DNA from 2 places in the Chryseobacterium sp. NFX27 genome. Region 1 is predicted to be linked to the other one. Evidence: riboswitches for the same ligand, from Rfam matches in the RefSeq annotation. Region 1 holds a riboswitch; the other holds the start of a gene.

Region 1 (7,598 bases):
GGATGCCCATCTCTTATGACCTGACCAAAATACGTATTTCTCACCATGAAATTGAAATTTCCAATCGCATAATTCAACCCTAATGAAGCTTTTGTCTTAGGAGAAAGGGTTTCAATGATATTAATCTGGTCCGGCCCGAAGAATTCATCCTGGGAAGGCACTAAGTTTTCGGGAAAATGGAAATCTGTGATCTTAGTTTCCGTATAATTTCCCGCCAGATTGATATTTAAATTTCCTCCACCCAGTTTCCAATCGTAGGTAATGACTACATCCACTCCTTTTGTCTCTGTATCTATGGCATTGGCAAAAAATCTTCCGCTTTCTACATTGTACTGAGCCAGTCTTGGATCTTCGATATTGCTGGTGATCACAATTCTGTCTTTTACCCTGATCCAATATCCGTCAACGGTTATAAAAAGTCTGCTGGCAGGCTTCAGAGTAAATCCAGCACTGGCATTGACCGATGTTTCCTGCTTTAACTGATCAAATCCGAGCACTCCGGCTGCGTCACTGTCGTTCCTGAAAATCCCTTTGGTGACAATTCCGGATCCTGAAGTGGAGATATCGGCATAGGAATTATTAAAATACTGCTGCTGAAGTGATGGAGCCCTGAAACCGCTTCCCACAGATGCCCGTACTGCATAATCTTTTACAAATTCATACCTCATAGCTAGTTTTCCATTCAGTGTATTTCCAAAATCTGAATAATTTTCAAATCTTCCTGCCAGATCTATATTCAGTTTTTTAGCGATATCATAAGAAACATCAGCATATACCGCTGTTGAGTGCCTGGATTTCTTTAGCGCATTGTCCGGCGAAAAGCCAATAAATGATTGTGACCCGCCATTTCCTTGCACTGTGGAACCCGGAACTGCAGGATTTCCATTGATATCATACCGGGTGTAAGAAGCTTCATCTCCCGGTTTGATCTCGTACTGCTCAAAACGGAATTCTCCTCCAAATGCTATATTAAACTGATTCAGATTTTTAGAAACATCAAGATTCACCGTATTCTGAAGAAAGCTGTGTGCTCCTGCATAAAAGCCCGTTGGAGATTTTGCTCCTAGAGATGCGTTATTCGTATGGTCTACATTATAATTGAAGGTATTGCTTCCAAATGTATTGCTAATGTCAAGCAACCAGTTATTGACATTATATTTTGCTCCAACAGCATAAGAAAAGTCGTAAACCTGTGAGTTTAAAGAGGCCTGAAACCCGTTTGGATAGATAGAGGAAACCACATTATCTTTTTCTCCGGGCAGCCTTCTGAATCCAAAGCCCTTTCCTTCTTTAATGCTGAAACCTCCGAAAGAATACAGCTTAAAGCTTTCACTTAAAGGATATTCGGAATTAAAAAACAATTGGGCCTGTCTGATCTGGGCATCTCCGATCTGAAAATTAAAGTCATTCCGGGTGAGACCTCTTTCTCTAATAATCTGGTCATCCGCAGCTCTGGCTGCGATAGGATCATTGGCAAATTCATAGGCAAAATTGTCTCCGAAAATATCCAGATCATGATTTTGGGTTCTTGTGGTCTTTCCCCTGTGGCTCAATTGCAGAGAAAGATTCACATAGCTGTCTTTTTTCCCAAGAGAAGATCCGTAATTGATTCCGGCCTGATAGGTTTCACCATCATTTCTTCCTGTAATTCCATAGGATGCCGATGCTGATGCTCCGATATCTTTTTTAAGAATAATATTGACAACTCCTGCAATGGCATCAGAACCATACTGTGCGGCGGCTCCGTCTCTCAGAACTTCTATTCTGTCTATAGCAATCACCGGAATCGTACTGAGATCTGTTCCTACAGATCCATTTCCAACGGTATTCTGATAATTGACCAATGAAGTCGTATGCCTTCTTTTTCCATTGATGAGTACCAAAACCTGATCCGGCCCCATTCCTCTTAGGGTAACAGGATCAATATGTTCTGTCCCGTCGGATGCCGACTGTCTTACAGAATTAAATGACGGGATCACATAATTCAGCAGATCCTGAACCGTCGTCTGCGGAGCAGATTTCTGCAGCTTTTCTATATTGATAACATCTACAGGAACCGGTGTTTCCAGTTTTGTTCTTTTAGCATTCCTGTTTCCTACGATAATTACATCTTCGATCTGATTTCCTTTTTCCTGCTCCTGTGCGTTCACCAAAACAGCTCCCAGGAGTATAACAGACAGGCTTAATTTTTTCATCTTTGTCCTCGTAAATTAATGATACAATAGTTCTACGGACCTCATCCGCAGACATAAAAGATTTCAAGAAATGGAATTGCTGTCAGAATATTGACTTTTCTCATCTTCCCCATACCGGGTTGGAATTAGCACCTTTACACTTTTTAGAGCCGTGCAGGTTGCTAAGGTTTCATAGGGCCAAATCCCTCCACCTTTCTTGATAAATCTACTGCAAAAGTAGACTAATATTTTTAATTGACAAAAGTAGATTTATATATTCTGTGCTGTCAATAAAAAAGAGGGACAATGTTTTATTGTCCCTCTTTTTTTTATTTAATAATCATCTTCTGAATGGCAGTACCGGTTTCAGACCGCAGGTGAACCAAATAGGTTCCCGGCGGATAATTCGTTTTCAATTCATAAGTTCCGCTTTCGGTATTTAATTGAATGGAATCCATTTTTTTACCGCTCATGTCAAAAATAACAATCTCTCCGTTTTTAGCTTTGTGATATATTAATTTTGCCACACCGTTTTTCACGGGATTATCTGCAATCTGAAGTGAGAGTTTATTGGCTGCATTCACATCAGATGCTGACAGTGCACCGGCATAATTTCCAAAAATCCTGAACTCTCCTGGCTGCAAGGTAATAGGAGCTGTTGTAGAAGCGATGTTAGAAACAGAATTATCCATCAGGTTCTGCCACTGTCCTGTGTAAGGAAAGTAAGGAACGACATTCTGAGATGCCGTGGTATAGTTCGCCAAAACTACCACATTTTTCACTCCCGTTATTGTATTGTCATACACATAAATCCTGGTAATCAATCCTTCAGGATCGTTGGTAAGGTTATTGGATTCTACAGTATATGTTTTTGATTTGAAAACCGGATAGGTATTTCTGATATTGATAATTTTGGCCCAGGTATCATACACTGCTTTTCTGTTGGCGTTGGTATCATATCCTAAAGTAAAAGCAACAGGCTTTTCATCTGTTCTGCATCCGTTACTGATCGTACCGTCTGCACATCTGTTGATACTGAATTCATATCCCAGCTCTCCAAACTGCCAGATCATTTTCGGCCCCGGAATGGTAAAGAATGTTGCTCCGAAAGTTTTCATTCTTTCCAAAGCAGTGTTCAGATTGGTAACATTGTAACTTCCATTTACTGCTCCATAAGCAAGATTTTTAAACATTAATCTTTCTTCATCATGACTTTCCCCATAACCTACAGCATGCATATTGGTAAAGCCGTGAAGGCTGTGATTCATTCTGTCATAGCTGCTGTTTTCCTTGTAACCCATTGTGTTTTGGTTATAGGGTTCAGTCTGTTTATTCCAAAGCATCACTCCTTTTCCTTCTGCAATTCTATAATTAGCCCACTGCTGTTCTTCCGCATCGGTTCCCAAATGTTCAAAAATCATATAGGAATTCGGATCGATTCCCCACTGTTTGTCAGCATAATATTTAAGAACATCTACCCTGTCCTGCTGATATGCATTGGTACAGGCTTCATCATTGGCAGAGCAGTTTTGGGTAAATCCTTTTGTAAGGTCCCAACGGAATCCATCAATTTTATATTCAGTCAGCCATTGCTGTAAAGTCCTTTCAACATAATATTTAGTTGCTGCACTTGAATGATTGAAATCATTAAACACATTATAAGAATGTTTGGGTACCTGATTGAAGTAAGGATTATTGGCAGCAATATCTCCAAAACCATCTCCATCCGGATCAATATTCCAGAGTCTTACTAATGGCGAACGCCCTGTTGCATGGTTAAAAGCAACATCCAGAATTACTGCAATTCCATTCTGGTGACACAGATCAACAAATTCCTTGAATTTTTCAGGAGTTCCGTAAGCCTTGTCCAGTGCATAATGGAAAGATGTGTTGTAACCCCACGAAAGGTTCCCTTCAAATTCCATAATAGGAAGAAGCTCAATCGCATTAATATTTAAGTTCTTTAAATACGTTATCTTATTGATTAATGACTGCCAGTTTTTTTCCTGCGTGAAATCTCTCAGCAATAATTCATACACCACAAGATTTTCCTTGGCAGGTCTCTGAAAATTGGTCACCTGCCAGTTGTAAGGCGCCTGACCTGTTTTAAACATCGAAACTTCAAAATCCTGGCCTGCTGGAAATGCAGGTAGATTTGGATAAGTAGTTGCCGAAATCCACTGATCATCATAAGAGGAAAGAATCTGTGGAGAGAAAGGATCTGCCACTTTCTTCAAATCATTTGTTCTGTACTGAAAAGTATATAACTGCTGCGGAGTCAGTCCGTTCAGTTCAATCCAGTAAAGATCAGGATTGGTAGTATCTCTTTTCATTAAATAAGAGTCATTCACCGTCCAGTTATTAAAGCTTCCAATGACATGTACAAAGCTTTTATGAGGGGCATAAAGCGCAAGACCTACTTTTGTATTATCTGTAGGGTTATAATTAATTCCCTGTCTCATCCAGCCTGGAATTGCTTCTGAAACCACATTTCTTGGGACTTGCAGCATGAATGTGGCATTCTTTGAGTTTGAGTTGACATCTGTTGCAGTCAGTTCCATATTAGCATCCTGAGTTACTGTATAGCTATAACTGTATGATTGTGAAGGAGTAGACGTAGAATTGACAACTGTTCCGTTTGCTTTTAACTGAAAGGTTGTGGCAACATTGGTTGTCGCAGTAATATTGACTGAGTTTCCAACCGGAACCGTAGTCAGGCTATTTGCCGCCGGATTGGTTAAGTTTAAATTTAAAATCCCGACATTAACAAATATATCGGGTGAAGTCTGGTGAGCTCCCGTTTTATCTTTTAATAGAAACCCGAACCTTCCGATCCCTGTTCTACCGTAAAAAGCAGTAGGAGTAAAAGTTAAGGAATAAGTATCTGTCCCTGAATTGTAAGTGAGCTTATTCAGGTCGTTGGAGTTATTCCAGCTGCCGTTGGTAGGACAGTCCTGGCTATTCTGATAATTGGTGTCAAAAGACCAGGACCAGATATAAACTGCATTATTTGAAACTCCCCAGGCCGCTTCGTCAATCTGATCTCCGGGAACGGTTAAAGTAATAGCATCCGTTTCATTGAACGGATTCGGAGCAATCGTGTAGTTGATCTGCCCAAAAACAAAGGCTGCAACAAACAGATAGATAAGGGAATAAAACTTCTTCATTTTTATTTTTTTATCGAATATAGGATTTATTTTTCTTTTAATTCCTTCATTTTTTGTTGAAAATGTAATACAAAAAAAGCCCATGAAAAAATTTCATGAGCCTTTACCATAAAAGTAACTGTAATGAACTATGCTTTAAAATATATTACCCCCGGATCTTCACAACAAAAGGCTTTCCTAAAAAAGCCTTTGCCGATCAATCAAACGTACCAAGACTTAGTTTTTAATAATTTTTTTAGAAAAACTCTGTCCATTCTTTAACTTTAATTCTACAATATAAATTCCATTCGGAAGTCCGTTCATATTGATCTGGTTGTTGTTATACTGTACATTATTTAGTTTTTGCCCAACCATATTAATAACATTTACACTTTCAATTAATGAATCTGCCTTGATATTAAGGATTCCATTCGTAGGATTTGGATAAATTCCCACGGCATCAGTATTTCGGATGATATCGGATGTTCCCAATGCGGAAGCTGTTTTTATACATCTTACGGCAGAACCCTGCCCTCTCATCGCGCCCGAAGAAGGGTTCGCAATGGTAGAGCCTATATATAAATATTTCCCTCCTGAGTTAGATGTATCTGAGCTCCAGAAATACCCTCTCTGACCGGCAAATGTAAGGGCACCGCTTGAAGAGCTTCTGAAGCCTGATGCCGGAAGTTTTAAGTGGCTGTTGTAAGCCGTTCCGGGATTCGCAATATTCTCTGAATTAACAATACCGGTCCATTCTGCCTGAGAAGGCATCTTCCATCCTGGTCCAACCGCTCTGCATGGGTCTGCCCCAACATCATTCGATACATTGGCAGGGTTGGAGGCTGTCCATTGATCCGTAGCAGCAAAGACATCCCACCATGAAGGAGATCCTATGATAAAGGCATTTATACCACCTAGGCCATCCGGTGAATTAGGTGAGGTGGGTGCCGCCGTAGCTGAATTTCTCAGCTGATGCCCATCATCCCATCTCCCCCACTGGAAAAGATCTCCATATGAAGCCTCATCGCCCATTGTAGAGGCAACCTGAGAGCTTCCAAGGTTTTGCTGCAGCCAGATATTTCCGTCGCCACCTCTTACCGTTGCATAAGTGACCGGCTGTCCCTGGTAGGTAAAAGTTACGCAGCCTGTATCTCCGGCATTGCTCCCCGGATCTGTATTGGTACAGCCCGGCGGGATTCCATTTAGTGGGATTCTTTTAACCCTGGCAACGTCTTCAGAATAGGCTAATACCAAATAACCGTTTGTTCTGTCTATGGCCAGATCATTATATGTTGCTTCTCCGGCAGAAATAAAATCTCCACCAAAAGTCACCCAGTCCTGGATAGCGGCATCAAATTTATAAACTGTATTTCTTAATAAATCATCGTTTTCAAAACGGCTGGCCACTACATAAGGCTGCCCGGATTGGGTTACTGCTATAGCGACATGCTGTACTTTTCCACTGGAAAAATTAGCGGTACCAAGCTGTACCCATGCGTTTCCTTCAAATTTCTTTACATTTAATTTCTGCCCGTTCGCAGAGCTTGAAACATATGCCACGTAAAGGTTGTTGTTCCCGTCTATTGCAATATCTGATGTATACTGTTCTGAAGAATCAGCAGCATCCACAATGCTTCCTCCCACTAAAGTCCAGGTATCTGTAGCCGTTGCCGAAGTACTGTTCTCATATACCCTGAGTCCGGCAGATACATTGCTGGTATATATTTTCTGATTAGATCCTATGACCATTTCTGCAAATGTAGCTCCGTTAGAAAAGCCCGTATTTCCTACCTGCTCCCATACACCATTTACATAACGCTGCACAGTTCCCGAGTTCTGCCCTGCGAATGTAAACAGCACATTGGACGGGGAAACTGCGGAAGCATGATAGTTGACTGAAGATCCTGTCGCATCCGGAAGAGACGTCCACGAAGTTCCGTTAAACTGACGTACTGCAATTCCCGAACCCGGATAACCGATCTGATGGGTGTAAAAAATATTTCCGGCACTGTCAAGAGATAATGAATTAAAGGTTGCCGTTCCTTCAGTAATTCCTGCTGATCCTCCAACATAAGACCACGAAGTTCCGTCGAATTTCTGTACTGAGCCCCTGGCAACGGAAGTATCATAATAAGACAGAAAATAATTTCCCACCTGATCTACCGCCAGATTATTGTAACCGGCCCCGGCTGCTGAAACTCCCGCTACACTTCCTACATCCTCCCATTGCTGAGCATACAGATAACCTCCTGCGATGTTTAGCAAGGCCAAACCGGCC
Region 2 (7,598 bases), on a different contig from region 1:
GGTGTAAAAACCCAGAACATAACAGCATGAATAGACAGCAATCAAATACATCTGTTGAAAAAAAATTCATTCCAAAGTATGGGAAACTATACTTTGATTATGATCAAATAGATTATTACCATATCAATATAGGGGAAAATTCAATCATGGCTTTAGATACTATTCCGAATCGCTCAAAAAAAGATCAGTTAAAACTCGACATACTTATTAACAAAACTCCCAAGGATATAAATGATACGGAATTTATAAAAAGTCTGGATAAACTTGGGTTCAAAAAATCAGTAATAAAAGCTCAAAACTTTAAAAAGATCAATGAGATATTTATTGAGAAGACTGTAAGTGAGAATATTGAATATGCCTGTATTCCTATTTATCGGGATATTTTGATTTTCAAAAAACAAAAAAAAGTTATTGGGATGGCAAAAATATGTTTTGACTGTCATCAAAAGGATATAGTCGGAACGAATGCAAATACAGAAAATTTTGGGCAGGACGGTGACTACCCGAAACTCCTTCAAATTCTTAATACCAATCAGCTTAATAGAAAAGCCGTAATGTTCAAACATTACGGCTTAAAAAAAAATCAAATCTAAATAAACTACAAATTCGGATTATTCTCAATCTCCTTCTGCGGAATACTGAACAAATAATACTTACTGTTCGGCACAAAAGCAGACTGGTCAGGGAAATTAAAGACTGAGTGCCCTCTCCCATTTACTGTTTTTACCGTTCCGTCCGGAGTCGTGATCTGTACTTTTACAGGCTGGCCGTTGGCATCTACAAATGGTTTTCGCACCACTGTCCCCTGTGTTCTGATGATATCTGAAAGTGAGAATCCTTCCCCGAAAAGTTCTTTTCTTCTTTCGATCAGTATTTCTTTTATGACATCATTCTGAGCAAGAGAACCTGTATATGGCTTGGCATTTCTCGCGGTTTTTAATTGGTTTAAAGCAGTAACAGCATTCGTAATATTTCCGTTTCTGGCTTCAGCCTCAGCTTCGATCAGGTACATTTCTGCCGCTCTCATCAATACAATATCTGCGATAAGTCCAGTTTTAAATTTAAACTTGGAATATCTCAAAAGACCTTCCCTGCCCGGCAGACCATCCCACTGAAAAAGCTGATACCTGATATCATTCGTGTCAAACAGGTCTTTGAAAAACGGATCTGCCATAAAGCTGTAGTAATAACTTCCCGAAGAAGACACATCAAGGTAATGGAAGGCATAGCTTGCTCCGGACTGCTCCTGAGTCTGCCCATGTCCCCAGATCCATTCAGCGTTGCTGATGTCATTGAATCCTTCTTTATACTTTTCGGCTGCCATTAGCGGATAATCTGCTTTGGCTATTTTTGCCGCCGCTGCTGCTTTACTCCATTCTCCGGTGTTCAGATAAGTTCTTGCCAAAAGTCCGTTTACTACGGCTTTGTTGATCTTATCTTTATTATTTCTCGTATAATTGGTCAGAAGATTATCTGCTTCCGTAAGATCGCTTTTGATCAGGGTATAAATTTCCTCCAGGCTTGCTTTTTTCTTTGGAACAGAAGTAATTGTTGATGGCTCCGTATAAATCGGGGCTGTAAGAGCTGTTTTATCTTTGAGATAGCTGAACTGGTAAAAGCTCGCCAGATTCAGATAACAGAAAGCACGCAATGCTTTGGCCTGTCCTTTTACCTGATCTTTTTTCGCCTGGCTCCCTTCTGTCTGGTCAATACGGGTAATCACATTATTCATATTATTTATGGTTGAATATAATGTTGACCATATAAACTGAGGCCTTGAAATCGTATTGTTGACCATCTCGGTAAAAGCATATGCTGACGGGAAACCGTATTTATTCGTTAGGATCGCCGCATCACTTCCCATAGCATCGCTGGCTCTCAACACTGTTGAATAGCCTATATTTGCATAGGTTGGTCCGTCATCATGAAATTTCGCCCAAGCTCCATTAATTACTGTTTCTGCACTTTCTGCCGTTTTAAAAACCTCTGCACCGTTAGCCTGATCTGTAGGAGCTGTTTCCAGCTCATTTTCACAGCTTGTCAGCGACCATACCGCAATCAGGGCAAAAGATATATATTTTAATTTTTTCATTGTTTCAATTTTAAAGAGTTAAAGAGTTGCCTGAAGACCGAAAGTTATCGTTCTCATGGCTGGATACCTGTAATAAGTAGTCCCGTCCAATGCCTGTTCCGGATCCATTCCTTTATGTTTGTAGAAAGTCAGGAGGTTTTCTGCCTGAACATAAATTCTAAACTTTTTCAGACCCAGCTTTTCAAAATAATCCGAAGGAAGCGTATATCCAAGACTCACATTTTTAAGCCTTGCATACGTCCCGGAATATAAAAATCTTGTAGACGTTGAGTTCCAGTTATTTGTTGTAGTGCTTAAAGCCGGAACATCTGTATTCGGGTTTTCCGGAGTCCATCGGTTTAACATTTCTGCACTCCAGGCGCGTCCTCCCGAACTTCCGTTAGACATCAATGAGGTATAATCCGTATCAAGGATCTTTCCACCAACGCTGAATGTCAACAGTCCCGATAGATCAAAGTTTTTATAGGCAAGACTTGTGGTAATCCCTCCCGTTACTTTAGGCAGGGCAGATCCTTGTACTGTTTTGGTAGCTTTTGCATACTCGGAAGTTGTTCCGTCTACTGTATTTCCATTCGCATCCTGGTAGATATATCTCCATAAAGGCTTTCCATTGGAAGGATCAACGCCCATCCATTCAGGAATAAAGAAATCATAAATTGAACCGCCTACTTCAAGACGCTTGGTTCCTGTTATTACAGATCCTTTAGGAAGTTTTGTAATCTTATTGCTTAAAGTACTCAGGTTGACATCCACATTCCACTGGAAATTATCATTCTTAATGGGGGTTGTGAACAATGAGAATTCAAAGCCTGTATTCTGTATCGTCCCGACATTAAACGGAAAATCACTGATTCCAAGGGATGGGGCAACCGGCATATTAAACAGAAGGTCCTGGCTTTTTCGTTTAAAATATTCTACATTACCTTTCACCCTGTTATTAAGAATGGCAAACTCAAGGCCTACATTTAAATTAAGATTGGTTTCCCATTTCACATCATTGGTCTGTACTTTTTCAAGAACAGTTCCCGGTTCACCAAGATTATTATAGAATTTATACAATTCCTGATAAGCATAATAAAGTGAAGATCCGTTGGGCCTTCTTAATTTATCATTCCCCTGGCCGCCATAACTCGCCCTTAATGTAAGCTGATTAAAGACATTTAAATCTTTAATGAAATTTTCATTTGAAACCTTCCATGAACCTCCTACTGACCAGAATTTCCCCCATCGGTTATCGGCAAAGAATCTTGAAGATCCGTCCGCCCTTCCAGATACTGACAGAAAGTACGTATTTTTAAAATCATATTCCGCTCTACCCAGGAAACTCAACAAAGAAAATTTGTCGCTGTTTCCACTGAAGCTTCCTAACAATGCAGCTGCATCAGGCTCGTAATAGTAAGGAAGAGAAAACTGGCTTCTGGAACCGGATATCGTCTGGTAATCATATTTATAAAATTCCTGCCCTGCTAAAACATTCAGATGATGTTTTCCGAATTTCTTGTCAAAAGTCAGAATATTACTGGTTGTATAGGAAAGCGTCCTGCTGTTTGATCTCGTTACAGAACCGCCAATCTCACTTCCTTCTCCAACAAGCGGATTGGAATAGTAATGACCGTTATAATTCAAAAGATCAACTGAAAAGCTGGTTTTAAATTTTAATTCCGGTAGGAAAGTAAAATCTAAAAATCCTTTTCCCGAGAAGTTGTCTTCTTTATTTTCATTCTTGTCTAAAGGAAGCGTTGCCGCAGCATTTTGATTCTGCAATGCACTTGTAGGCCTGTATTTTCCAAAATCATAAACTCTATTTCCCTCTGCATTCAGAACATAACTTCCGTCCGCATTTCTTTCATAATATGGATAAAATGACGGAATTACCCTGGCTGCATTAATGATATTATCGGCTCTTGAATCTGAAGATGGCGGTGCATTCTGGATACTGTTGGTATAACTTAAATTCACACCTGCATTCAGCCATTTCTTAACCTCGGAGTTGATCTTCAACCTGGTCGCAAATTTTTGAAAACCAGACTCTATGGCAATTCCCTTATCATCAAGATACCCTAATGAAAAGAAATAATTGCTTTTTTCGCTGCCTCCGCTGATATCAAAATCAACCTGACTTCTGGAGGCTGTCCTTTGAAGAATATCCCGCCAGTCATCATTCCATAAAGCTTTTGCTCCCGGCAGAAGCTTTCCGTCTGTTCCTACAGGATTTGGGAATCCGGTTCCATAAGGATTTATTCCCAGAGCATTCACCAGATTATTGCTTGCCATTTGTCCGGCCTGTTCAGAAGATATCTGTCCGGATTTGTATCCGTTTCTCAACGCTTCCCAATACAGCTGGAAATATTCATCGGTACTTACCTGTTTATAATCTTTTACGGCTCTGCTGGAAAATCCCTGACTGATGTTAAAATTTACTCTCGATTCTCCTTTTTTACCGGATTTCGTTGTAATGATAATAATCCCGTTAGCTCCTCTTGAACCGTATAATGAGCTGGCTGTAGCATCTTTCAGAACACTGATGGATTCTATATCATTCGGACTGATGGAGTTGATATTCCCGTCAAACGGAATCCCGTCTACCACATAAAGAGGATCACTGGAAGCACTGATAGACCCCACTCCCCTTATTCTTACGGAAGCCGTTGAACCAGGCTGTCCGGAAGCGCTTACCGCCTGAACTCCAGGAACCTGCCCTTCCAGAGCTTTTGTAATATTGGTAACGGGCCTGTTATTGATTTTATCACTGGAAATGGTGGCTACTGAACCGGTATAACTTGTCCTTTTTGCCTTACCATAAGCAATTACAACCACTTCATCGATTTCCTTTTCGTTGATCGTATCTTTTTTCGGTTTTACTTCCTGTGCATTTGTACTGATAATTCCTAAGAAAAATACAGCAACCGGGGGAATCCAAATTTTAGAGTTAATTAAATTTCTACTAATCATAATCAATTTTATTTATCATATATTAAAAATTAACCCTTTGCAGAAAAGTCAGCAAAGGGCATCGATAAATACGATTAACCAAATGCTTATTTTTCCTTTAAAGGCTGAATGTAACACCTTGCACAGAGGCAGGTTGTTAAGATTTCACAGGGTCAGTTCCCTCCATCTTTCTTTATAAGCCGATCGAAATATGAGTGCAAATCTAAAAACAATTAGTCTACAAAACAAGTAGACTTTAAAATTTATTATGAAATATTTTCAAAAATTAACTTAAAAATTAATTAAAACCCCATGCATCAAACAATTACACAATTACGAAATAACCAAACATGATAAATATCATTACATATAATGTAATTAGCCAAAACTGAAAAAAAAAGTTCGAAAATAGAACTAAACTATTTAAATTTATAGAATGAAAGTTTTAATTATTAACGGTCCCAACCTGAATCTTTTAGGCACAAGAGAACCTGAGATCTACGGAAGTATATCTATGGAAACCTGTCTGGAAAAACTAAAATCTGAATTTATTACTCATGAACTGGTTTATTACCAGTCCAATATTGAAGGGGAGATTATAAACCGTCTTCAGGAAGATGATTTTGATGCTTTGGTAATCAATCCTGGAGCATATACCCACTATTCATATGCTATTGCAGACTGTTTAAAGAATATACGTAAGCCGAAAATCGAAGTTCATATCAGTAACATTTATAAAAGAGAAGAATTCCGTCAGAAATCTGTAACGGCCGCCAATACAGATGCGGTATTATCAGGCTTTGGAATGGATGGGTACAGATTGGCGATTATAAGTTTGAAATGATAACTAATCCATATTATAATGTTCTAAAATGCTTCGACTCCGCTCAGCATGACATACCAATACTAAATGTTTCGTTTTAAAACATATTGGCAATGATTATCATTCTGAGAAGTTGCGACATTTAAAATATAAAAAAAGCCTCATCAATGATGAGGCTTTTTGTTGTATTAGGTAGTCTGCTGCTGAAGCTGAGGTCCTGAAGAAACTAATTTCTTCCCTTCTTCAGTACCGCAGTACTGCTCAAAGTTTTTAATATATCTTGCAGCAAGATCTCTTGCTTTTTCTTCCCATTCTGAAGCACTGCTGTAGGTTTCTCTCGGATCTAAGATTCCTTCGGAAACATTCGGAAGCTGTGTAGGAATTTCAAGGTTCATGATTGGAATGTGAGTTTTAGGAGCGTTTTCAATAGAACCGTCAATGATTGCATCAATAATTGCTCTCGTATCTTTCAGAGAAATTCTTTTTCCCGTTCCGTTCCATCCGGTATTTACTAAATAAGCTTTCGCCCCATGCTCTTTCATTTTACCGATCAGTGTTTTAGAATACATTGTCGGGTGAAGGGTAAGAAATGCCTCTCCGAATGCAGGAGAGAAAGATGGTTCCGGTTCAGTGATTCCTCTTTCTGTACCGGCTAATTTGGAAGTATATCCACAAAGGAAGTGGTATTGTGCCTGGTTTTCATCTAAAATAGAAACCGGAGGCAATACCCCGAATGCATCAGCAGAAAGATAAACAATCTTCTTAGCATGTCCTGCTTTAGAAGGAAGAACAATCTTATTGATATGGTAAATTGGGTAAGATACTCTTGTATTTTCAGTGATAGAACCGTCAGTATAATCAGCAATTCCATTATTTACCACTACATTTTCAAGAAGCGCATCTCTTTTGATCGCTCTGAAGATATCCGGCTCTTTTTCTGCCGAAAGGTCAATCACTTTAGCATAACATCCTCCTTCATAGTTGAATACACCATTATTATCCCAACCGTGCTCATCGTCACCGATCAGGAATCTCTTAGGATCTGCAGATAAAGTTGTTTTTCCAGTTCCGGAAAGACCGAAGAAAAGAGCTACATCGCCCTCTTCACCTACGTTGGCTGAACAGTGCATAGAAGCCATTCCTTTCAATGGAAGGTAATAGTTCATCATGGCAAACATACCTTTCTTCATTTCACCTCCGTACCATGTACCTCCGATGATCTGTAGTTTTTCAGTAAGATTAAACATAATGAAGTTTTCAGAATTCAGTCCCTGAGCTTCCCAGTTTGGATTGGTTGTTTTAGAACCATTGATCACAGTGAAATCAGGCTCTCCGAAGTTTTCAAGCTCATAGTGAGACGGACGGATAAACATATTAGTAACGAAATGCGCCTGCCACGCTACTTCTACAATAAACCTTACTTTTAATCTGGTATCTGTATTGGTACCACAAAAAGCATCAACAACATAGATTTTTTTAGCTTCAGAAAGCTGGTTCAGCACTAATCCTTTACAAGAATCAAAATTTTCTGCTGTAGTAGGAAGGTTTACTTTCCCATCCCAGAAAATTGTGTCTCTCGTAACATCATCCTGAACTATATATCTGTCTTTAGGTGAACGACCCGTGAAAATTCCGGTTTTTACTGATACTGCACCAGATTCCGTAAGCTCAGCTTTCTCAAAGCCTTGATTTTCAGGAGCTATCTCCGCCTGATATAACTCTTCGTAAGATGGGTTATAGACGACTTCATAA

Evidence for each region. Region 1 has a riboswitch for S-adenosylmethionine ahead of J4Q03_RS10070 (TonB-dependent receptor plug domain-containing protein). Riboswitches for the same ligand answer to the same signal wherever they lie in the genome.
Region 2: it holds a riboswitch for S-adenosylmethionine, as region 1 does, so the genes downstream of both, J4Q03_RS08355 (SusC/RagA family TonB-linked outer membrane protein) here and J4Q03_RS10070 (TonB-dependent receptor plug domain-containing protein) in region 1, are expected to answer to the same signal.

The regions. Positions count from the first base shown of each region.
Region 1 is NZ_JAGEKK010000007.1:176,770-184,367, forward strand. It holds gene J4Q03_RS10070 (TonB-dependent receptor plug domain-containing protein) at 1-2,195, opposite strand, end outside; SAM riboswitch class I at 2,293-2,401, opposite strand; gene J4Q03_RS10075 (alpha-amylase family glycosyl hydrolase) at 2,504-5,341, opposite strand; gene J4Q03_RS10080 (T9SS type A sorting domain-containing protein) at 5,558-7,598, opposite strand, start outside.
Region 2 is NZ_JAGEKK010000006.1:36,438-44,035, forward strand. It holds gene J4Q03_RS08345 (hypothetical protein) at 1-593, shown strand, start outside; gene J4Q03_RS08350 (RagB/SusD family nutrient uptake outer membrane protein) at 599-2,092, opposite strand; gene J4Q03_RS08355 (SusC/RagA family TonB-linked outer membrane protein) at 2,111-5,044, opposite strand; SAM riboswitch class I at 5,128-5,225, opposite strand; gene J4Q03_RS08360 (type II 3-dehydroquinate dehydratase) at 5,460-5,867, shown strand; gene pckA (phosphoenolpyruvate carboxykinase (ATP)) at 6,035-7,598, opposite strand, start outside.